One region of the Lysinibacillus sp. 10T31 genome, then DNA from elsewhere that is predicted to be linked to it. Evidence: riboswitches for the same ligand, from Rfam matches in the RefSeq annotation. Region 1 holds a riboswitch; each other region holds the start of a gene.
The links. Region 1 has a riboswitch for thiamine pyrophosphate ahead of thiM (hydroxyethylthiazole kinase). Riboswitches for the same ligand answer to the same signal wherever they lie in the genome.
Positions count from the first base shown of each region.

Region 2: it holds a riboswitch for thiamine pyrophosphate, as region 1 does, so the genes downstream of both, thiW (energy coupling factor transporter S component ThiW) here and thiM (hydroxyethylthiazole kinase) in region 1, are expected to answer to the same signal.
Region 3: it holds a riboswitch for thiamine pyrophosphate, as region 1 does, so the genes downstream of both, thiC (phosphomethylpyrimidine synthase ThiC) here and thiM (hydroxyethylthiazole kinase) in region 1, are expected to answer to the same signal.

Region 1 is NZ_JBFTHS010000028.1:45,289-53,666, forward strand. Features, by position in the region: gene AC1DCY_RS16790 (class I SAM-dependent methyltransferase) at 361-1,290, opposite strand; gene tpx (thiol peroxidase) at 1,380-1,883, opposite strand; gene AC1DCY_RS16800 (RDD family protein) at 2,160-2,777, opposite strand; gene sppA (signal peptide peptidase SppA) at 2,790-3,803, opposite strand; gene mbcS (acyl-CoA synthetase MbcS) at 4,135-5,724, opposite strand; TPP riboswitch at 5,954-6,052, shown strand; gene thiM (hydroxyethylthiazole kinase) at 6,142-6,897, shown strand; gene thiD (bifunctional hydroxymethylpyrimidine kinase/phosphomethylpyrimidine kinase) at 6,897-7,721, shown strand; gene thiE (thiamine phosphate synthase) at 7,711-8,343, shown strand.
Region 2 is NZ_JBFTHS010000032.1:25,387-33,764, forward strand. Features, by position in the region: gene AC1DCY_RS18035 (VWA domain-containing protein) at 1-308, shown strand, start outside; gene AC1DCY_RS18040 (MarR family winged helix-turn-helix transcriptional regulator) at 663-1,085, shown strand; gene AC1DCY_RS18045 (ketosteroid isomerase family protein) at 1,128-1,451, shown strand; gene AC1DCY_RS18050 (EVE domain-containing protein) at 1,467-1,946, shown strand; gene thiW (energy coupling factor transporter S component ThiW) at 2,007-2,507, opposite strand; TPP riboswitch at 2,632-2,739, opposite strand; gene AC1DCY_RS18060 (hypothetical protein) at 2,697-2,945, opposite strand; gene AC1DCY_RS18065 (MFS transporter) at 3,098-4,294, opposite strand; gene AC1DCY_RS18070 (ABC transporter substrate-binding protein) at 4,499-5,572, opposite strand; gene AC1DCY_RS18075 (ABC transporter permease) at 5,569-6,366, opposite strand; gene AC1DCY_RS18080 (ABC transporter permease) at 6,363-7,175, opposite strand; gene AC1DCY_RS18085 (ABC transporter ATP-binding protein) at 7,165-8,271, opposite strand; gene AC1DCY_RS18090 (helix-turn-helix domain-containing protein) at 8,289-8,378, opposite strand, start outside.
Region 3 is NZ_JBFTHS010000016.1:81,436-89,813, forward strand. Features, by position in the region: gene AC1DCY_RS11425 (methyl-accepting chemotaxis protein) at 1-1,186, shown strand, start outside; gene AC1DCY_RS11430 (AEC family transporter) at 1,350-2,279, shown strand; TPP riboswitch at 2,608-2,722, shown strand; gene thiC (phosphomethylpyrimidine synthase ThiC) at 2,992-4,770, shown strand; gene AC1DCY_RS11440 (hypothetical protein) at 4,897-5,172, shown strand; gene AC1DCY_RS11445 (catalase) at 5,289-6,794, opposite strand; gene AC1DCY_RS11450 (helix-turn-helix domain-containing protein) at 7,242-8,378, opposite strand, start outside.

The DNA of each region.
Region 1 (8,378 bases):
AATGTATCTTCTGGCACGCCATAAAAGAAACTTCAGCAGTAGGTCTGTGCGAAAGCTATGCGACAGCAATATTTGGGTAAAAACGTAGTGCTAAACAGCTGCAACAACAACATATGTTTTTTGTGCAAAATTGAAGTAGAAAAATAATCAAATCTATCCATTTATAATTTAGGCTGAATCTTTTTTAGCTTTTTATTATAGTTAATACTATTTTGGATTAAGCTTTTCACCTATTCTACGATGTGGGACCATTGATTTTAGTGCAAAGTGGAGATTTAGGTGATAATCAACGGTTGTTCATTGATACATATTTTATTAGCGACAAACAAAAAGGTATCCTATTTTGGATACCTTTTTTACTTATTTCCCTTCTTGCCACATCTTCACTTTTTCAAAGAACATAGCAAGAGCTTGTTTATTTTGCATGTTTGGTACTTTTGCTAACAGTACCTCTTTTGGAGCTTTGAATTCCGTACCTTGCTTTTGCAAAATGACAATGCTCTTTTCCAGTGCTTTATTGGCGAACATTGTATCTGGCAATTGAATAATCGCCTGAATCCAAACATGCTTTTGAATGTATTTATGCAGTTGTTTTGACTGCTCAGATTCAAAGAGATGGGTTGGTGCTAAGAAAAATAAGTAGCCTCCATCCTTCGTGTAATTAATGGACTGCTCAATAAATAAGTGATGTGCATAACTCATTCCTTCTGAAGCGCATAGTTCATAATCTAATGCGACATCTTCATTCGGATAATATCCTACCGGTAAATCACAAACAACAGCATCTGCTGGATTTACTAATAGGTCTTGTAAAGCATCTTGACGGAATAAGGAAACTGGCTGCTCTGTCAAATCAGCTGTAGCAGCAGCTATACGAATAAGTAGCTCATCAACCTCTACACCTGTTGCTTCTGTTTTTCCGTCTAATAAATTCATAACTGTTAATAGTAAATTCCCCGTACCTACTGCTGGATCTAAAATAGATATTTTTTCTGTTTCTAGACGCTCCGCAAATAGTTGCTCCACAAAATAACCAACTAATAACCCAAGAGTATCAGGTGTCATTTGGTGATTCGGCTGAGAGCCTTTTCGCATCCCCTTTAAAACAGCAATTTGAATCGCTTTGCGCACATCTTCCTTTGTAGCACCGTCTTGTGAAAAATTAACTTCCCCATCTAGCCATGCCTCTAAGCCATCTAAAATACCCTCTAGCAATGTAACATTATGTTCTTTTTCTATCTTTTCAGCATGTTCATTTAGCATACCAAATAACTTTTCGATATTTTCCATACACAACTTCCTTTCACGCAGAAAAGAGCCGTGACAAAAACTTGTCACAGCCCCTTTGTCTAGTAATATCTTAGCCTAAAATCAATAAATTATGCTAGTGTTTTGACAGCTGCAATTGCCGCTTCATAGTTTGGATGGTCTGTTGCTTCAGGAACATATTCCACATATGTCACTTTGTCATTTGCATCCACAACAAACACCGCACGTGTTAGAAGGCGTAATTCTTGGATGTAGACACCATATGCTTCACCAAATGAAAGGTCACGGTGATCTGATACTGTTTGAACAGCATCAATGCCTGCTGCACCACACCAACGTTTTTGAGCAAATGGTAGGTCAACAGATACTGTATAGATAACTACATTGTCACCTAAGTTTGCTGCTTCTTCATTAAAACGACGTGTTTGTGCATCACAAACACCAGTATCTAATGATGGTACAACGCTAAATAAACGAATTTTCCCCTCTGAATCTTTTAATGTAACAGGTGATAAATCATTCGCTAATACAGTAAAGTCTGGTGCTTTGTCTCCAACTTTTACTTCGTTACCTATAAGTGTTACTGGACCATTTTTAAATGTTACTTGTGCCATATAAACGCCTCCTAATCTTCATATGTACATAATATTACTAAATGGAGGGAATTAATTGCAACTGAGACAGCTCATTAAAATAATTTTGAAAGAATTTTTTCGATCCCGTTCTGCCATATTTGCTTAAGATTGCACCATTTCCCAAGCTTATAACCATAATGTAGGGATGATTTCCGTCCCGACTTTTAGGGATTTTTCCCAACGAACTAACTATTAATCACCTCTATCATCACTAAAATAAAGAGCTGTCTCACCGCAATGAGACAGCTCTAGCCATTATTCTTCGTTATGTTTCTCCAGCTTTTCAGGTTCTGGTTTTTCCTCTAGAGGTACAGATTCAATCTTTTCCTCTTTGATTGGCAAAGATGGTTGCACACTATCTTTTTCAATATATATTTTTTCATGAACGACTGTTGTATCCGCAAAAAAATCATGTATACCTTGATTGTTCGGTAGAATGCCTACAAGAATATATAGTGGCATAAAAATGCTGTTGATGATACGCCCAATCCAATCACGGAATAACACGTCTGACCATGTCAGCTTCTCATGTTTTAATGAAATAACACGTAATCCAAATATCATTTTTCCTAATGTTTGCCCAAAAAATTTCGTCATTAATACGAAATAACTGTAATAAAAAATAGCGGATATAATCGAAATCGGTGCATACCACACTGTGTCAGATAATGACCAATCCATTAAATAAAATATTGGGTTAACGAGAATTCCACCTATAGCTGCAATAATAATTCCGTCTATGAAAAATGCCCAAAAACGTATCCAAAAGCCTGCTGTTTTTAATGCATAATTTTTATTCGTAATTGGCTTATCTATTAGGAGAGTATTCTCCATAGAGGGTGAACCTTGCATAACAATTTCATTGTTTGTCATTGTACTCCCTCCTTAGTTTTCGCCATATAAGTACATCATTTTCGGCGCTTTATAATCTGCCATAATTTTCATCAGCATTTTTTCCTCTGCTGAGGGACCAAACATTGATCCAATCTTCATCCCAACATATGATTGCCAACCACCCACATCATATGAATACTCAAATAATTCTGCGTCCTCTAAACCAAAGTCTTTACGCAGTGCAGCAATTGTTGCTTCCTCATCGCCAATCTCATCTACTAAGCCTGCTTCAAGAGCCTTCTTACCACTAAGAATTCGACCATCGGCAACTTTTTTCACATTGGCTTCAGACATATTACGCCCTTTTGCTACAATATTAACGAATTCCTGATAAGTTTCATTAATCATGTCTTGCATCATAGCACGCTCTTCCGGTGTCACTTCACGCATTGGACTAAGCATATCTTTATGTTCACCAGATTTAAACGTTTCATATTTAATACCAACTTTTTCTGCTAACGCCTGATAATTAATAGATTGCATAATGACACCAATCGAACCTGTAATTGTATCACGTTGCGCAAATATTTTATCTGCAGGTGCTGAAATGTAATAACCACCTGAAGCTGCCATCGAATCCATAGAAACATAGATTGGAATTTGTCGCTCTTCTTTAATTTTCAAAAGTTTTTTATAGATTTCTGCTGATTCCTTTACACCGCCACCTGGTGAATTAACACTTAAGACGATACCTTCCACAGTCTGATCATATAAAATATTATCTAATTGATTTAAGAAAAATTGATGATCATAAGCAACTGGTTGCCATAAAGTACTTGAGCCAACATCTTGAATCGTTCCATCAACCTTTAAGTATGCAATACGTTTATCCATATCGCCACCTTCTTTAACCTCTTCCATAACCGTCAAGTCGTTTCCAGCTACCAAGCTATCAAAATTACTAAAGAAATTCGATTTAAATATTGCAAAAATCGTGTTAATCCCTAATGAAAACACTAATAGTACACCTGCAATTATTAAAGCGGCCCACCTTTTACCATTCATATCTTTCCGCCTCCTCATAACGTTATACGATTGATATCCTAATTTGTTTCATACTTATTACAATAATATGGTCTTATCACCATAACATGAGGTTAACCTATGTTCCGGCTGTGCACTTTCTATCGGGCGTCCGATGTGCCGCTCGGCAATAAGATTTGCAAAAGCGAGCTAGCGCATAGAAAGTTAACTAATGTCATGCCAAACTGTAGGCGATGAGCCAATACTATTGCTTTAACCTATTCAACCTATAATACATTACCTAATTTCATAAAAAAAATCAAAGTTCATAAAAAAGCAGGAACTTTGATTTTCGACATTATTTCCTAGGAAATTATTGTTGAATGATATAATGGATTTTTTCTTGCTCACGTAATTCGACACGACGAATTTTGCCTGATGTAGTCTTTGGTAGCTCAGTAACAAACTCAATTATACGAGGATATTTATAAGGAGCTGTTAAAGTTTTCACATGGCTTTGTAGTTTTTTAATAAGCGCTTCATCTCCAACTACTCCATCAGAGAGCACAACAAATGCCTTTACTAGATTTCCACGAATTACATCTGGACTCGCGACTACGGCAGTTTCTTTTACTGCTGGATGCTTTAATAACGCATCTTCTACCTCAAATGGGCCTATCGTATACCCAGATGAAATAATGACATCATCCCCACGTCCTTCAAACCAAAAATAGCCATCTTCATCTTTATATGCACGATCTCCTGTAATATACCAATCGCCTCTAAATTGTAAATTTGTACGTTCGGGATCGTTTAAATATTTCTTAAATAACGCGGGTGTCTCACAGTGTACAGCAATATCTCCAACTTCTCCAATTGCAGTAGGATTTCCAAAATCATTGATAATTTCAACAGTATTACCCGGAGTAGGTTTACCCATTGAGCCCATTCTAGCCTCCATCCCTACCATTGTTCCAACAAGTAATGTATTCTCTGTTTGTCCATAACCATCTCGTACTTGTAAATTAAAGACCTCGGAAAATACTTTTATCACTTCACTATTTAAAGGTTCACCCGCTGACACTGCCTGACGTATCGTACTTAAATTGAAGTCTTGTAAATTTCCAAGACTCGCCATTATTCTGTATTCGGTCGGTGTGCAACACAAAATATTAATATTGAATTTTTCAAGCAATGCAAGATATGTTGCAGCATCAAAGTGACCTTTGTAAACAAATGCAGTAGCACCACTTCCTAAAGTAGCAAGGAACGGGCTCCAAATCCATTTTTGCCATCCTGGAGCTGCTGTAGCCCAAACAATGTCACCTTCTTGTACACCTAACCAATTTGGAGCCGTAGTTCTTAAGTGCGCATAACCCCAACTATGCGTATGAATCGCTGCCTTTGGATTGCCTGTTGTACCACTCGTATACGCTAAAAATGCAATGTCTGTACTCTTAGTCGGTGTAGAACTTATGTAAGTCGTAGGTTGATTTTGCATTTTTTCAAGCAACGGCTGCCAAGGTTCGTGTGCATGACCAATGACAAATTGCTGTATTCCTTGTAAATTTCCCACATTATCGAACTGTTCAATATATGGCTCAAATGCAACAACGCCTTTCGCATCGGCATGATTGATTCGATATTCAATATCCTTAGTTCTCAGCATTTCGGAACTAGGGATAATCGTTAAACCTGCCTTTAAAGCGGCAATATAGACGATATACGCTTCAACTGATCTTGGCACCATGACCAAAATAACATCACCTTTTTTTAAACCTTGGGATGTAAATACATGTGCTGCCTGATTCGCCTTTTCAAGTAAAGCTTGATATGTTAAGTACTGAATTTCCTCATCTTCGTTATAAACTAATAATGCATTTTTAGTAGAATCCTGTGCATATTTTTCAATTTCCTCTGAAATGTTATACCATTCTGGTGCGATTAAATCTTCTCTTTTCATGGCAAATGCCCCCTCTATTACGCTCATTATAAAACTCAATTTTTATCATTTTCAATGGAATTCACTCCAATTCATTAAAGTCGTGACAACTATCATGCTTTGCTATATGGCATCAGTCACGTATTAGTACTATCGAGTTCGACTTAGCTTTAGTGCCGTTTTCGCAATGAAGAAAAAAACTCCCTATTGAACACGAATGAATAATATGGTACATTTTGGTCAACTAAAAGCATAATTGCAGGGGGACTCATTTAGAGTTGAGAAGGTAAAACCTGACCCTTTGAACCTGTTAGTTAATACTGACGTAGGGAGCAATTCACATCTATTTACTGATGAAAGGCTCTTTTGCGTGTTTTTTTCTACACGAAAAAGAGCCTTTTTTGCACGCTTACGTCCATCCAACAAGGAGGACTTAAATTGGTATTTCAAACAATCCGTAAACAAAATCCACTTATTCATTGTATCACTAATTATGTTGTGGCTAATTTTCAAGCAAATGGCTTATTAGCAATAGGCGCTTCACCAGTCATGGCTGATGACAGTCATGAGGTTGAAGAAATGGTCGCAATTGCCTCAGGCTTATTGATAAATATCGGTACCCTTAATGAGCGAATGAAAGAATCAATGTTACTCGCAGGAAAAAAAGCAAATGCTCTTGGCATTCCCGTTATTTTAGACCCTGTTGCTGCAGGTGCAACAACTTACCGGAAACAAACGGTACAACAATTACTCGAGGAAATAAATTTTGCGGCTATTCGTTGCAACATCGGAGAACTTGCAGCTATAGCCAATGTAGAATGGCAACAAAAAGGCGTAGACAGTGGTAGTGGTTCCATTTCTTTAGAAGTTGAGGCACAAAAAGTAGCTCAACTCTACAATTGTATTGTTATTGTGACCGGTGAAAAGGATTTTATTACTGATGGCGAACATCAGCAATGGGTTACAGGTGGAAATTTACAAATGACAGAAGTTACTGGAACAGGTTGCTTATTGAGTGCAATATGTTGTGCTTCCTACGTCGTAGGAAATAAACCATTTGACCAATTAATAGAAACATTATCACTTTATAAAAAAGTGGCAGAGCAAGCCGCTTCTTCTACTCCATACATTGGTGATTTTCAAATTGCAGTATTGAACGAACTACATCGCCTTTCCAAGGGTGGTGAAGAATGATGCATATTGTAACGACAATTGCTGGTTCAGATAGTGGTGGCGGTGCAGGCATACAAGCTGATTTAAAAACATTTCAGGAATTAAAGGTGTTTGGAACGTCTGTCATTACAGCTTTAACCGCCCAGAACACACTTGGTGTATCGGATGTCTTACCAATTGAAGTTAGCTTCGTTGAAAAACAGCTTAAAGCGCTAGTCGAGGATTTTTCAATAAGTGCCGTTAAAACCGGAATGTTGTTTTCCTCCGAAATAATCCAATCAATTGCTCAAATTTTAGCTGAAATAAATATTCCGCTTATAGTAGATCCTGTCATGATTGCAAAAGGTGGTGAAAGCTTATTACAGCAAGAAGCAATTGAGGCATTACGCAGTTATTTGCTACCTTTAGCAACAATCGTAACACCGAACATTCCTGAGGCAGAAACCCTTTCTGGAAGGAAAATCAATGCTTTAACAGATATTAAAGAAGCAGCTAAGATCTTATTACAAATGGGCGTTCAATGCGTCATTATTAAAGGCGGTCATTTAGAGGATAAATGTTACGCTACTGATTATGTATTTTTCCAAGATGGTCGGTCATTTTCTATGCAGTCCACTCGTATTGCAACAAAAAATACGCATGGTACAGGCTGTACGTTTTCCGCTGCATTAACTGCTTTTCTTGGTCGTGGACTACCCTTAGAAGAAGCGATTGAAGAAGCTAAAAAATTTATTCAATTAGCAATAACTCATGATTTATCTATCGGTAATGGCCATGGTCCTACAAATCATTTTGCTTATCAAAACTTCAAGGATTCCTGCGAGGTGATTATTCATGAAACGTGACGATCTACAGCTATATTTTATAATGGGTACAAGTAATGTTTTCAAACAAGAGCCATTAAATGTTTTAGAGAAAGCTCTGCAATCTGGAATTACTATGTTTCAATATCGTGAAAAAGGACCAAATACACTTACTGGGCAAGCCTATGAAGATTTTGCTCGTAAATGTCAAAAGCTCTGTCAACAGTATCATGTTCCGTTTATCGTCAACGATGATGTCGAGCTGGCTATAAAGCTTAAAGCGGATGGTGTTCATATTGGACAAGAGGATTTTCCTGTGTCGATGGTGCGTAATAAAATTGGCAACATGATTTTAGGTGTTTCTGTTCATTCACAAACTGAATTACAAACTGCTCTACAATATGGTGCTGATTATGTAGGAATTGGTCCGATTTTTTCAACCACTTCTAAAAGTGACGCCAATCCACCTAGTGGAACTGATTTTTTACAGCAAGTTCGGATTCAATGTCCGGAGCTCCCTATCGTTGCAATTGGAGGCATAAACTGCTCGAATGCTCCTACGGTATTTAAAGCAGGTGCGGATGGAATAGCAGTTATTTCTGCAATTTGCCAAAGTGAGGATATTTCAAATACAGTCTCTACATTCAAATCATTTGTAGGATAAAGTGAAACTTTTTACCCCACTGATTATTAGTTTTC
Region 2 (8,378 bases), on a different contig from region 1:
ATGAATTACGTCCAGTGAATGATAAGTTAGTCGAAGAATTAACTAAGCAAACAGGCGGCTCCGTTTTGAAAGAACCGAGCGAAGTGTTCCGTGAATTTACTAAAAAAGGTGCGGAACGCCAAAATATTGCAACATGGCTTTTATTAGCAGGGATGCTACTATTCTTCATAGATATAACTATTCGACGCTTTGGTTGGGGCTTCTTCACTAGGCCGAAGAAAAAAGAGCAGCTTGTCGAGGAAAAAACAATACAGGCAGAGGAAACAAATGTTGCCCAATTATTAAAGGGCATGAAAAAACGATCTTAGTAATTTAAAACGATGGTTCATTGCTTTATAGTAATGAACCATCGTTTTTTTGTCCTTTGACATATGCTTTCAGGGATTATCGCCCAACATTTAATTTTATCGACATCCACCAGAGCAAAAAAGGATTCATACAATTGTGTGTAACCCTTTTACTTCATAATGTCGCACAGTCTTCACTTCAATCAGCAGAAATACGCTTTAACTGGTGATCTATTAATTTTAGAATGCTATTTTTGTAAAATAAGTGAATTTAGTGGAATTTATCTTGTAAACAATATATATGTGTGTAATAATTTATGATAGTAATAATTTATTACTATCATTTTGTAGTACTATAAATTTGGGGGTTCAAAAATGACCAATATAATGAATTCATTTGGTTTTCTCAGTTTTAAATTAGCGGAGTCTTTAGAGGAAAATCTCGAGCAATATATTAGCGAAAAATTTCAAATGAAATCTAGAGAAGTTGGGATCATGATGGCTGTAAAAAACCAAAAACTTAGCCAAATTCAAATAGGGCAGATTTTAAAGTTAGATAAAAATAGTGTCCGCTTTTTTATCGATGGACTAGAAGAAAGAAAGTATGTTTATAGGGAGAAAAATCCAGAAAATAGAAGAGAAAATTTAATATGCCTTACGGAACAGGGTGAAAATTTGGCGGAAGAATTAATGAAGACTCTTGCGATTTCTGAGAATGAAGTTTTAAACGTACTTTCATTGGAAGAAAAAGAGCTATTGAAAAGTATTATGAAAAAAGTATATGAAAATCATTCATAGGGATTAAAAACTTATAAATAAAAAAAGAAAGAGTGAAGAGAAATGAAAGCTGTAGAGGTTATGAAGGAGTATTTAAGAAGAGCACAAGAAGAGGGCCAAGATTTATCAGATATGTATGCAGATCATGGGGAATTAAAAAATTTTAAAGGTGAAATTTTTAAAGGAAGGAAAGAAATACAAAACTTTTACACGTCACCTATGCCAAAAGGCTTTAAATTAACTATCCAAAATATTGATGGTGATGATACAGAATGTATTGCAACCGTTTCCACTACTTGGGATGGTTTGCCAAACCCAGTGATTTTGGAAGAAAGGTTGATTCTTGAAAATGAAAAAATAAAATCGTTGGCGATGATTCCAAAATAAGAGGGGACGGAAGCTATGTCATTAAATCCTAATAAAAATTCTCTTCCTACACCTGAAAGAGACACGAAATATTGGATTGGTGTGGTATCTCTTAATCATGTGCAAAAAGGGGTTGAGGGAGGATTTGGTCAGCTATGCCATGGTAAAGAAAGGCCTTTGAAACGAATGCAAAAAGGAGACTGGATCATTTATTATTCTCCTAAAAAAAGTCTAGATGGTAATGAGCCTGTAAGAGCATTTACAGCAATTGGAAGAGTAAAGGACGAGCGAATATACGAGTTCCAAATGGCAGAGAATTTTATTCCTTTTAGAAGAGATATAGACTTTTTTAAAGATGCAAAAGCTGTGCAGATAAAAAGAATCTTAGATTATTTAGAATTTGTAGAGGATAAATCGAAATATGGCTATAAATTCAGATTTGGTCATTTTGAAATAAGCAAAAAAGACTTTTTATTAATTGCTCATGAAATGGGATTACCGTTGAAATATGGGTGAATAGGCTTTGAATAAAAAACGTTACTTTCTTAATTAATGAAAGTAACGTTTTTAAATTCATTATTTAAGCTGAGTGTTAAGGGTAGTTACAAATACTGTTTTACGCAAATTGCTGGCAATGACAATGCCTAAGATAGCACCAATAGTACTTGATGTTAAAAAAGCTGGCATGAAAAATAAAGCAGCAACGGATGTCCCCATTAATAAATGTGCATAAGGTACTGCAATAAGTGAGGCAATGATACCTGTTCCAAACATTTCACCGACACCTGCTAGCCATTGCTTGCCGCTGTATTTATAGGCAAGAGCTGCACATAAAGCACCAATAACACTACCAGGTATAGCTAGTAATGAGCCTGTGCCTGTTAAAATACGAATAATGGCTGTGACGAGGGCGATCATAACAGTAGGCACCGGTCCAAGAATGATAGCACCGATAACATTAATGGCATGCTGGACAGGGTAGGCACGTGCAATTCCCGTTGGTATTGAAACGAAGGTAGAACCTGCTACGGCAATTGCTACTAATAAGGCCATAATTGTTAATTTTCGAATTGACATAATTTCCACTCCTTTGAATGTGAATTTTATAGTTAGCGCCGCTAAACCTGAGAGAATCGCCGCTAAAGCGTAAAAAAGCCGCTTCCTTAAAACAATAGGAAGCGGCCTTGCATTTAATAGTAAAAAGCAAGTGTCGCCACTTCCCTCCGCTAGTGTGAACTAGATCAGGTTCAAAGGGTCCGTATATGATCATATACGTCTCAGCCTTTTAAAGACTCCCCTAGTGGTAATTAAATTAACTTCTTTCAGCAGTAGTCTTCCACCTTTATAGGTGGTGAGATGAATGCCGGTTATAAGTTGCTTTTCAGCAGGTGTCCAAACATCTGTACCTGTCGCTACGCTTTCGGTACAAAAGACATCCGCTGAAATATAGGAACTCAGTCTAAGATCGCCACGTTCTGTGGCAACGACTGAGTGACCAACATCATGTTGGCCCAAAGCCTCCGGCGGATGTCACGGATTTTGAAAGGAATGAATTGTGCGGGCACAATTCAAAATCCGGACGCAATTACGCCAAGGCGAAATTGATTTGTTAGTTTTTCTCATAAATAATGTAGCATACTACTAAAATTAGTCAATAACTTTTCAGACTATTTTGTATCAGGATGCATAAGGTGTGGTGCTTTTTTCATTGTCCAAATTAGGGCAAGGAAGAAACAAGCCATTAAAATAATAGACCCGAATATATAAGGACTGTTCATATTCCAATCGAATAATATACCTGCTAAAGCTGGACCAATCATATTACCAAGACTCATATACGCATTGTTCAATCCAGCTGCATAGCCTTGTTCATTTTCAGCAAGCTTTGAAATCAATGTGTTGACAGCTGGACGAATCAATGTCGTAGCTGTAGAGAAGATTGTCGCTACAATTAAAATAAGTGCAAAGCCAGATGCGAATAATATTAAGAAAATCGAAACGGCTGCAATAAATAAATTGACTAACACTACTTTCATTTCGCCGAAACGATTAAACAGTGGTGTAATAACAAACATCTGTACAACAACACCAAAAGCGCCGCCCATAACTAATATAATGGCGATATCAGTAGGTGTGTAATTAAACTTTTCTGTAACAAATAATGATAATGTTGTTTGGAAGTTAGCAATCCCGAAAGAGAATACAAGCATGATAATTAGCATGACAAAATAAGGCATTTGGACTGAACGAGCCATCTGCTTTACAAGATTATCTTGCTTCTGCGCTTTTTTCGCTGTGTTCGGTTTTGTAGCAGGCAATAAAAAGAACGATAAAATAGCTGCTAAGATAGCTGCACATCCAGCAGTATAGAATGGAAAATGCAAACTAACTTTTGAGAGGAATCCACCGATACCTGGTCCGATCATAAAACCCAAGGACATTGCTGCCCCTAGCATACCCATACCTTTTCCTCGTTCCTCATACGTTGTGACATCTGCCACAAATGCCATTATAGGAGGAGCCACAAATGCAGATCCAAGGCCACCTAAAAAGCGTGCCAAGAAGAGCATCCATACATCTGTTGAAAGCCCGAAACCAATTTGTGCAAGTCCTGTTACGATAAGGCCGAAAATAATGAGATTTTTACGACCGTATTGATCCGAAAGATTCCCAGCGATTGGAGAAAATACGAATTGTGCAAAGGCGAACGTTGCAATCAACATACCAAGTACTTGTCCTGCAGCGCCAAATAGTTTTAAATACTCAGGCATGACAGGAATAATAATTCCGATACTTCCCATTGCGATAAACATATTAAACATTAAAATATACAAAGCCGCCTTATTAGACTTCTGCTGGGTCATCGAATACCCCTTTCTTTAATCAAATATACTACAGTCTACCACAAGGCTTGTACGTTTGCTATTGACTATAAGTCTGAAATTTACTAGTAAAGTTATAGGGATTCTTTTGTTTAACATAAATACGGCCTGCTAGTTTTCCAAAGAAGTTTACTTCCAACTAAACGATAAAAAGCTGTTCTCAACGTAATGTGAGAACAGCTTAGATTATCGAATACTCATTTTAAATTCTAAAAACAGCTCATTGTATTTGCCTAAATAATCAGGACCTAGGTTTTTATAAACTTCTAATGTTTTACGTTGTTCTTCAGAAGGATAGAAGCGCTTATCAGATACAACTTCTTTATCCATTAACTTCATCGCTGCAATATTAGGGGTAGAATAGCCTACATAATCAGCGTTTTGAGCACCTGATTCAGCTTTCAACATAAAATTAATGAAGGCATGTGCACCATCAATATTTTTTGATGTTTTTGGGATAACCATATTGTCAAACCACAAGTTTGAGCCTTCTTTTGGTACAGCGAAGTCTAAATCTTCATTTTCTGACAGCATGTCTGCTGCTTGACCAGACCAAGTGAGTGCTACAGCAGCTTCATTATTAACCATCAGCGGTGTAATCTCATCCCCGATAATGGCTTTAACATTTGGCGCCAATGTAATTAGTTTATCAGTAGCTTTACGTAGCTCTTGGTTATTTAAAGAGTTGAGTGAGTAGCCAAGGTTGTTTAAGCCCATACCAATCACCTCACGTGCACCGTCTACTAAAAAGACTTTACGTTTTAACGAAGGGTCCCATAAGTCCTTCCAAGATGAGAAGTCTAAATTTCCAACGAGCTTTGGATTATAGACAATGCCGACTGTTCCCCAGAAATATGGAACAGAATATTTATTGTCGTCATCAAATGGTAAATCTAAAAAATAAGGATCGATATTTTTTATATTAGGGATTTTCGTTTTATCTAAAGGAATAAGTAAGTTTTCTTCCTTCATTTTTTCAATCATATATTCAGAAGGTATTGCGATATCGTAAGCTGTACCACCTTGTTGAATTTTTGTCATCATTGCTTCATTAGAATCAAACGTTTCATAGATGACGTGAATGCCTGTTTCTTTTTCAAACTGCTTCAGCAAATCTGGGTCAATATATTCTCCCCAGTTAAAGATTGTTAACGTATCTTTACCACTTTTCCCACCGCTGGCACTTAGGGCGTCAGCAGCATAGAACAAAAGGGCGGAAACGACAAGGATTGCGACTGTTGCTTGAATTAATTGCTTCATTGAGTTCCCCCCGTTCTTTTACTAGCACGGCTTGTAATGAAGTAATAGCCAACTACGACGATAACTGTTACAAAGAATACTAAACCAGAAATAGCGTTAACCGTTAAGGAAATACCGGCACGAGCCATAGAGTAAATTTCAACAGATAAAGTACTAAAGCCGTTACCTGTCACGAAAAATGTTACCGCAAAATCATCAAGAGAATACGTTAAGGCAAGGAAGAATCCCGCAAAAATCCCCGGTTGAATATACGGTAAAATAACACGCATCATGACATCTTTTTTCGTTGCTCCTAAATCTAATGCAGCATCGATTAAAGATTTATTCATTTCTAATAGTTTCGGTAAGACCATCAGTACAACAATTGGAACACTGAACGCTACGTGTGCTATTAATACAGAAGTAAAGCCTAATTTAATACCGATCATTGTGAATAAAATTAAAAAGCTTGCACCGATAATAACATCCGGGCTAACAATTAACACATTATTTAAAGAAAGTAGTGTATTGCGCATTTTTGAATCTTTAACAGTGACAATGCCAATAGCTCCTAGTGTCCCGATGATTGTAGAAATCAATGCAGAGAGTAATGCCACGATGACTGTATTAATTAGAATTACGATTAGACGTGAATCCTCAAACACGGCTTTATAATGTTCTAACGTAAAGGACTCAAAATTATTCATCGATCCGCCACTATTGAACGAATAGAAGATTAAATAGAAGATAGGTGCATACAAAACGATAAAAACAATCGCTAAATATACTTTTGCTGTAGCAGATAGTTTTTTCATCGTACGCGACCTCCTTTATCCTTTTTCTGTCCTGTAATTAACATAACGATGACCATGAATAAAATTAAGAACACAGCAATTGTTGAACCCATTCCCCAGTTTTGAGTCACAAGGAATTGTTGTTCAATAGCTGTACCAAGTGTAATAACACGGTTTCCTGCAATTAAACGAGTGATCATGAAGAGTGATAATGCAGGAATAAATACAACTTGAATACCTGATTTAACACCGTCCATTGTTAACGGCAATATCACGCGACGGAACGTAGTAAAAGCAGATGCCCCTAAATCACGTGCTGCATAAACAAGAGCCGGATTTAAACGATCCAATGAGTTGAAAATCGGTAAAATCATAAATGGAATAAAAATATAAACGGATACGAACACAAAGCTAATGTCAGTAAATAGCATTTGCTTCGGATCAAAACCAAATACTTCGATAAATGCATTTAATGGGCCGTACAAGCCGAATATCCCAATAAAGGCATATGTTTTTAACAAAAGATTAATCCAAGAAGGAATAATAATTAGTAAAAGCCAAAGCTGTTTATGTTTCGTCTTCGTTAAAAAATAGGCTGTTGGATACGAAACAAGTAACGTAAAGAATGTAATTAAAAACGCATACCAGAATGAACTTAATGTCATTTTTAAATAGACAGAAGTAAAGAATGCTTTATAGTTATCGAGCGTGAAATTGCCATGTATATCTAGTAGGGAATAGTAAACAACGAGTGCAATCGGCGCGATAACAAAAAGTGCAATCCATAAAACATAAGGAAATAAGGCTGATTTCGAAGTCTTAGTTTGCATCTTCGTCGTCCCCGTACGCCTCTAAACGTTTATCGAATTCTTCTTCTGTTTCATTTAAGCGCATTACATGAATTGCTTCTGAATCAAAGTCTAAACCAATTTCTGTCCCTACTTCAGCTTTTTTCAATGAATGTACAAGCCATTCATTCCCATCTTCGTCGTAAGTGGATAATTCATAATGTACCCCTCGGAACAATTGAGTATCAACTTTCACGACAAGTTTGCCTTTATCAATTGTTGTCATTTCTAAATCCTCTGGTCGAATGACAATATCAATTTTTTCGTTTGGTCTCATACCTTGGTCAACACATTCGAAAACTTTACCAGCAAATTCTACTTTGAAATCTTCAATCATCACGCCAGGAACAATGTTTGATTCACCAATAAAATCAGCAACGAAGCGATTAATTGGTTCATCATAAATATCTACTGGTGTACCAGATTGTTGAATTTCACCTTCACTTAAAACAAATATTTCATCACTCATCGCAAGTGCTTCTTCTTGATCGTGTGTAACAAAGACAAATGTTTTTCCAAGGCGTTGTTGTAACTCTCGTAGCTCATACTGCATTTCTGTACGTAGCTTTAAATCTAAAGCAGAAAGAGGCTCATCAAGTAAAATTACTTCAGGATCATTCACAATCGCACGAGCAATAGCAACACGCTGACGTTGACCACCTGACATTTCAGAAATTTCACGATTGCTATAGCCTGCTAAGTTAACGAATTTTAATGCTTCAGCAACACGGTTTTTAATTTCACTTTCAGGAAGCTTTTTAATGCGAAGTCCAAATGCGACGTTTTCAAAAACGTTTAAATGAGGGAACAACGCGTAATCCTGAAAAACAGTATTTACTTGGCGTTCATTTGCTGGTACGGAGTTGATTTTTTTATCATGAAAATAGATATTTCCTGTTGTCGGTTCTGTGAATCCAGCAATCATACGTAAAATAGTTGTTTTACCACAACCAGAAGGACCTAGCAGTGTATAGAATTTTCCCTTTTCTAGCTCCAAGTTAATGTTTTTTAAGACGACAGTGCCGTCATTATAGGACTTTGAAACATTTTCAAAGCGGATAATCGAATTCGTTGTCATAGATGTGCCTCCTTAAGCTATAAATATGAATCCGTTGCGACAAGTAAAATTTTTGTTTCATCAGCATGTGCATTAAAAATTTGGTGATGATCTGTCGCGTCAAAATA
Region 3 (8,378 bases), on a different contig from region 1:
ATCCAAAATATTAGAAACCTATAATTATGTGCTTGTTTTTACCATCATAGCGTCAATTATTATAGTCGTTTTAATGACCGTCGCTAGTGCACTGTTTATTTATAAATTCCTGAAGCCATTAAAGTTTTTACGTACTTCTATTGAAACAGCAGCAGATGGAGATTTAACTCAAAAAGTTGATGAGAAGTATATTAAGGCTGATGAGATTGGTGCTGTTGCAAGAGCTTATAATAATATGCTAGATCAAACGAATAGCGCCATTCAAACGGTGCTGAATGCTACGACATTACTCAATCAATCATCAAATAATGTTCATGAGGCGTTTAATGAAATAGTTGCTTCAAGTCAAGAAGTCTCGGTAGCTATTAATGAAATTGCACAGGGAGCATCAAAGCAATCTGAGGATACAGAAGAAACCAATTATCGAATGATTGATTTATCCGATCAAATTGATACTATTACAACGCTTTCAAATGAAATGGATGAGCTGTCTAATAAAACGCAAGCAACTACAGAAAAAGGAATGAAAGAAGTCGAAAGCTTACGTGAACGTAATTCAGAAACGAATGCAATGAATGGGCGTATTCAACAGCAAATGGAGTCATTGGCGTCTAATATTGCCAATATCAATCAAATTATAGCGTCTATTCAGGGTATTACCGAGCAAACAAATCTATTAGCCTTAAATGCAAGCATAGAAGCTGCTCGTGCTGGGGAACATGGTAAAGGTTTTGCGGTTGTCGCTGAAGAGGTACGAAAGCTAGCAGAGCAATCCAGAAATGAGACAGAGGTTATTAAGCAAACGGTAGATAACATTCTTGAAAATTCTCAGCAAACAGTTGCTGTCATTGCTTCAAACGCGGGCTTAATACAAGCTCAAAATGAGTCAGTACAAAGCACTGAGGTTGTATTTAAAGACAATAGTGAGCTGTCTAGTTCTATTGCAACGTCAATTAGTGAGTTAATGACTAAACTTTCTCATATGTTAGAGCATAAAAATCAAGCGATTATGGCAATCCAAAGTATTTCTGCTATTTCTGAGGAGACTGCTGCATCTGCAGAACAGGTAAGCGCATCTGCTATTGACCAACAAGCGGAACTACAAAAGGTTGCAGAGTCCATCAATAATATGAACGAGATTTCAAAAGAATTACAAGAGGTCGTTAATCGCTTTAAGCTTGTTTAACTTTGTTCAGCAAAAGACTGCTTCAATATATGAGGCAGTCTTTTTATTTATGGTAAAAGGCATTGGGCTAAAAATGCCTCGTAAAGGGCTATGAGTTAACGGTAAGGTACATTGACCAAGTATTAAATCAGCACTACTATAGGAGAGGAAAGGGGGACAAGCTATGATGTATCTCGGTATGATTTTTTTTAAAATTGTAGCTCCAATTTTAGTGCTTCTAGTACTTGGTGCAGTTTTACAAAAGAAATTTCGTTTTAATTTAAAGGCGTTATCTCAACTTATTACATATTGCTTCATGCCAGCAGCTGTTTTTGTGAATATATATGAAACGAGTATAGAGCTGTCTGTGCTTGGGGAAGTTGCGTTATTTATTCTACTCTTTATCGGAAGCCAAATGGTGCTTAGTCACTTTCTAGCAAAGGGACTCGGCTTAGTAAAAACAGAGGCTGCGGTGTTTAAAAATAGTGTTGTCCTAATTAATTCGGGTAACTATGGAATTCCAGTTGCACAAATGATTTTTGTGACCCAGCCGATTGGAGTGGCGATTCAGGTCATTCTCGTTATATTTCAAAATATGACGACCTATACTTACGGCTTGTACAATTTAATTTCTTCAACAAAATCGGGCATGTCTATTGTGAAAGACTTCCTCAAAATGCCTATTATTCATGCACTTATTATTGGTGTTGCAATGAACTATTTTAATATTGCTATTCCGCAGTTTGTAAGAATTCCGATAGACCATGTGGCAGATGGCTTTATCGCTGTAGCACTAATAACGTTAGGGGCACAACTATCACAGCTTGAAATCAAATCCATGTTCAATAAGATGGTATTCATTAGCTGTTTTACACGACTAGTCATAGGGCCAGCCGTTGCATTGCTAATCATTTTTGCACTTGGTCTTGACGGTGTCGTGGCACAATCACTTTTTATAGCTAGTTCGTTCCCGACATCACGAAATAGCTCTAGTTTGGCATTAGAATATGACGTAGAATCGGCAACTGCTGCACAAACAGTTTTATTTTCAACGATTGTGAGCTGTATGACAGTGACGATTGTGATTTACGTAGCGGAGCTGTTGTTTACCTAACGGCTGGGCGCTCATTTGATTGCCCATAGTTGATAAAAACTGAAATTGTTCCGATAAAACAAGATAATGTTCCGATAAAAGTTAAAATTGTTCCGATAAAACAAGATAATGTTCCGATAAAAACTGAAATTGTTCCGATAAAATGAGATTTTGTTCCGATAAATCTTCAATGGATTCATATAAAAGTGAATTCATCAAATGATGAGCTGCTTCGCATGCGTGCGCTCTAAAGTCTCATCTGACGCTGACTCTTGGTGAATATACCAAAAATATTCAAATGAAGCTTCCATCTCTTAACAATATCTGCTACACTAGCATCAAACTTAATAGTATTAACTAGGGGAGTCTGATGAGTCAGGCTGAGAGGGAAACGCATAGAGGTTTCTTGACCCTTTGGACCTGATCTGGCTCATACCAGCGTGGGAAAGTTAACCATTATTGCACTCTATGTTATTTGCAATAACTATACCTTTACATTCTTAGCCGGATCCAAATTTTTTTGGATTCGGCTTTTGTCTTCATTCAGCGAAAAAGTCCTATCTTTGAAGGTGATGAGATGAATGCGGTTAAGATTCCTTATCAGTGGGTGCCAAACACCTGCTGAATGAAGACAAAGCCTCCGGACGCAAATTACGCCAAGGCGAAATTGATTTTCTGTTGGGGTGAGCTAGATTCGGTCCTTGTATAAATGTAAAAGGGAGCGAAGTAGTTTATGACAACAGTTAGCGACAAGAATATTACGATTATGACTAGTTTTGAAGGAAGTAAAAAAGTTTACGTAGAAGGTTCTCGACCAGATATTTTAGTGCCAATGCGTGAAATTGCTCTAAGTCCAACGACAGGAAGTTTTGGTGAAGAGGAAAATGCACCAGTACGTGTTTATGATACGAGCGGCCCGTACACTGATCCTGCACATAAGGTGGATATTACAAAAGGATTGCCAGCTTTATGTAGTGTATGGATCAAAGAACGAGGTGACGTTGAAGAATACGAGGGTCGTACTATCAAGCCAGAAGATAATGGATTCCGCAAAGCTGATGATCCACGAATGAATGAAAATGTTTTTCCGGACTTATCTAGAAAGCCTTTACGTGCGAAGAAAGGTAAAAATGTAACGCAGCTTCACTATGCACGAAAGGGAATTATTACTCCAGAAATGGAATTTGTAGCGATTCGCGAAAATATGGATCCAGAATTTGTGCGCTCAGAAATAGCGGCAGGACGAGCTATTTTGCCATCTAATATTAATCACCCTGAGGCCGAGCCAATGATTATTGGACGTAACTTCCACGTGAAAATTAATGCCAATATAGGCAACTCAGCGGTGTCATCCTCTATTGCAGAAGAGGTAGAAAAAATGACGTGGGCTACACGCTGGGGTGCTGATAACATTATGGATTTATCTACTGGTAAGCATATTCATACGACACGTGAATGGATTATCCGTAATGCCGCGGTGCCAGTAGGAACAGTGCCGATTTATCAAGCGCTAGAAAAAGTAAATGGTGTGGCAGAGGATTTAACATGGGAGGTGTATCGTGATACGTTAATCGAACAGGCTGAGCAAGGTGTTGATTACTTCACGATTCATGCGGGGGTATTGCTGCGCTATGTGCCATTAACGGCTAATCGTGTAACAGGTATAGTGTCTCGTGGAGGCTCGATTATGGCGCAGTGGTGTTTATACCACCATCAAGAGAGCTTCTTATATACTCATTTTGAAGAGATCTGCGAAATTATGAAAACCTATGATGTTGCCTTCTCTTTAGGTGATGGTTTACGTCCGGGTTCTATAGCAGATGCAAATGATGAGGCTCAATTTGCGGAGCTAGAAACGCTAGGGGAATTAACGCAAATTGCCTGGAAGCATGATGTGCAGGTAATGGTAGAAGGACCAGGGCATGTACCAATGCATCTTATTAAAGAAAATATGGACAAGCAGTTAGAGGTTTGTAAGGAAGCTCCATTCTATACTTTAGGGCCACTGACAACAGATATTGCTCCTGGCTACGACCATATCACATCGGCTATTGGTGCTGCGATGATAGGTTGGTATGGTACGGCAATGCTATGTTATGTGACGCCTAAAGAGCATCTAGGCTTACCAAATCGTGAGGATGTCCGTGTAGGGGTTATTACGTATAAAATTGCTGCACACGCTGCAGATTTAGCGAAGGGGCATCCGGGAGCACAGCAGCGTGACGATGCACTATCTAAGGCACGATTTGAATTCCGCTGGCGCGATCAATTCAACCTTTCGTTAGATCCAGAGCGTGCAGTCGAATACCATGATGAAACATTGCCTGCAGAAGGGGCGAAAACTGCGCACTTCTGTTCAATGTGTGGACCTAAGTTTTGTAGTATGAGAATCTCACAGGATATTCGTAATTATGCAAAAGATCAAGACTTAAATACGACTGAAGCGATCCACAAAGGTATGAAGGAAAAGGCTGAGGAATTTAAAAAGGCAGGCAGTCAAATTTATCAATAATTATTAATGCGGGCTTGTGTCTATAGGCACAAGCCTTATTTTGGTTTATCTCCAAAGGTGGTGGATGACATTTGTTAAAACCTACGCATGTATTTAAGTTGATTGGAGTGGAGGTTGGGCGACTCCTTGGGGATCAGCGTCACAGATGAGACCCTGCAGCGAAGCGAAGCGGCTCATCGGACGCCCCCAGGAAGCTTTGCTCTGTGCGAAAGCGAAGCGGCAGCAAATGTTTTCTGTAGCGAAAGCAAAGCGGCAGCTACAATTGTTTTATCTGTGCGAAAGCGTAGCGACAGTAACAACAAATGTTTTATCTGCTCGAAAGCGAAGCGTCAGCGGCAAAGCGCCCAGCCGGAACGTAAATCAACCACACATTATGGTGAAGAGCCCTCAATTTGTCATTAAGATAAAAAAGCTCCATGTGAAGTTGCCCTTCACATGGAGTAAAAAGTTGGATTTGGATATCAATAATAAGTGGAAAAAATCAATTATGCCTCAGCAGGTTTGTTTGCTGGAATATGTTAAACGTTTGTTGGTTGTTTTACATATGGGTTTGAAAGATCCATACCTTCTAATGAAAGACCCATCGCTTTTGCTACACCTTCGCCATATGCTGGATCAGCTAAATAGCAGTGAAGGATATGACGACGTTTGATGAACTCTTCAACTGGTGCCATATCATTAGCAGTATTTTCGAATAGGCGTTGTTGCTCTTCGGCAGTCATTAGGTTGAATAATTTACCTGGCTGCTCGAAGTAGTTGTTGTCGTCTTCACGGAAGTCGTGGATACCAGCATTACCGTCAATACGTAATTCAGGTTCTTTATAGTCTAAATTATGCTCCCATTCGCCGTAGCTATTTGGTTCATAGCCCAAAGTTGAACCAAGGTTGCCATCGAAACGCATAGCACCATCGCGATGGAATGAACGGAATGGGCATTTTGGTGCGTTTACAGGAAGCGAGTGGTGGTTTACACCTAAGCGGTAGCGGTGTGCATCTGCATAAGCAAAGATACGAGCCTGTAACATTTTGTCTGGTGAGAAGCTTACACCAGGAATAATGTTTGACGGTGCAAATGCTGATTGCTCAACTTCCGCAAAGTAGTTGTCCGCATTTTTGTTTAACTCGAATTCACCCACAGGAATTAATGGGAAGTCTTTTTTATACCATACCTTCGTTAAATCAAATGGATTATATGGTAACTCACGAGCTTGTTCCTCTGTCATTACTTGAATGTACATTTTCCATTTAGGGAAATCGCCTTTTTCAATTGCCTCATATAGATCGCGTTGTGAAGATTCGCGGTCATTACTGATTACTTCAGCAGCTTCAGCACCAGTTAAGTTTTTAATGTCTTGCTCTGTACGGAAGTGGAACTTAACCCATACGCGCTCATTTTCAGCGTTAATAAAGCTATAAGTGTGAGAACCGAAACCATGCATATTGCGGTAACCAGACGGAATACCGCGGTCAGACATAACAATTGTTACTTGGTGAAGTGCCTCTGGTAATAAAGTCCAGAAGTCCCAGTTTGAATTAGCATTTTTCATATTTGTACGTGGGTCACGTTTTACCACGTGGTTTAAATCAGTAAAGTGTAATGGATCACGGAAGAAGAATACAGGTGTGTTGTTACCAACTAAATCCCAGTTACCTTCTTCGGTATAGAACTTAAGTGCGAAGCCACGAATATCGCGCTCAGCATCTGCTGCACCACGCTCGCCTGCTACTGTGGAGAAGCGTGCAAACATTTCAGTTTTCTTCCCAACTTCTGAGAAGATTTTTGCTTTTGTATATTTAGTAATATCATGCGTTACAGTGAAAGTACCGAATGCACCTGAACCTTTAGCGTGCATACGACGTTCAGGAATAACTTCACGGTTGAAGTTCGCTAGTTTTTCAACTAGCCATACATCTTGAAGTAATAGAGGTCCACGAGGACCTGCTGACATAGAATCGTGGTTGCTTACTACTGGAGCACCACCTGCTGTTGTAAAACGACGGCTACGATTATTTTCATTTGTCATATTAGTTTACCTCCTAAGGAAAATTGTGAGTCAAACTCTTCATTAATAACTATAACAAATACAAATTAGAATTGCTAGTAGATTATAATAATTATTGTTAAAGAATTTTTACATTAAGATACAAACTATAAATATATGCTAGATTTAAAAGGTTTATGAATAACCTTTACCACTAATTTAGTTTTTTTAAACATTTTCGAGAATTACTTAAAAATAAGTTATGAAGAAGAGGAAGCTCGAGAATAATATGAATTCTTTTGTTTATGTATTCTTATTGAAAATTGAATATGATAATTGAAAAAAATACTTGATTGCAGTGAAAGTTGGGCCACTTCTTGGGGATCAGGTATTGATGAGATCCCGTCAAGATATAGCCTTTATCCGCTACGCTTCCGCACAAGCTCCCAGTTGGAATGGAAATCAACTCCATGCTACTTAATAGCCTTTTTAAGTTTTGCGATAACGATGGGGAGTAATTCCGATGTGCTGTTTAAAAATTTTAATGAAATAATTCGAGTCTTCAAAACCATTTAAATAGGCAACTTCACTAATAGCAAAATCAGTTTCTACAAGCATTTTTGAAGCATTATGAATTCGGACCTGTTGCAGGTAGCGTTTAAGTGGCAAGCCTTGCTTCTTTGAAAAAATCGTACTTAAATAATTGGGGCTGATACCCAATTTATGGGCAACGTAAGGTAAAGATAACCCGCTATCCTGAAACTGTTGGTCAATAATTTCTATAGCCAGCTCTACATAGTCAGCCCGTTTTTCCATTCGTGCCTCACGAGCTAATTCAATCAGTCTTTGTGTAAATGAGATGATGCCATTTAGAATGGTATAAAATATGGGGTGCTCAATAATTAAATGAAAAAGCTGACGATAATTTTGCTCAATTGCCGCTTTCTCATGTAATTTATACTTCAGCATAAAGCGTCGAATTTGTGCCAAAACACTCGTTAGATGTATACGTAAGTCATCTTGTTTGTAATAAATTCCTTCATTAGATAGTCGATATAAAAAAGCTTTGACAGCTTCAATATTCCCGTCCTCTAAACTACTTATTAGTAATTGTTGCTCTTCAGGTGTTAGTAATGGATCGAAGGTCTGTGTCTCCAATTGTTTGCTCGCATAAAAAATATGTCCATAGCCTTCGTAAAAGCTTTGATGAAGTGCACGTTTCGTTAAGGTATACATATTCTTCATGGTGGTCGGTTCCCCATCGTAAACCCCAATATTTAAAGAGCTATTATTTGTTAATCGCCATTCCTTCATTAACGTACGAATATCCTTCTCTAAATCATTCGTTTGGAATAAACAAACAATTCTTTCTGATAAAGGGTAAATCCTCATACTAGAATAAATAGGCGTTTGCTGAAGCCAGTTGTATAGTTTGTTAAACATTTCGGAATGCTCAGGTTCGATCATTGTGAAATGTATATTTGTCTCCAGGGAACTTGTTTTATTATCTAAAAAGAGTTGATAGTAAAACGATTCATCTGTAGTTTCTTGATACACTGCTTCTGCCTTTGGTGTCCGAAGGGAAATAGCAGTGAGCTTTTGCTTTAATACTTCTAAATCAATGGG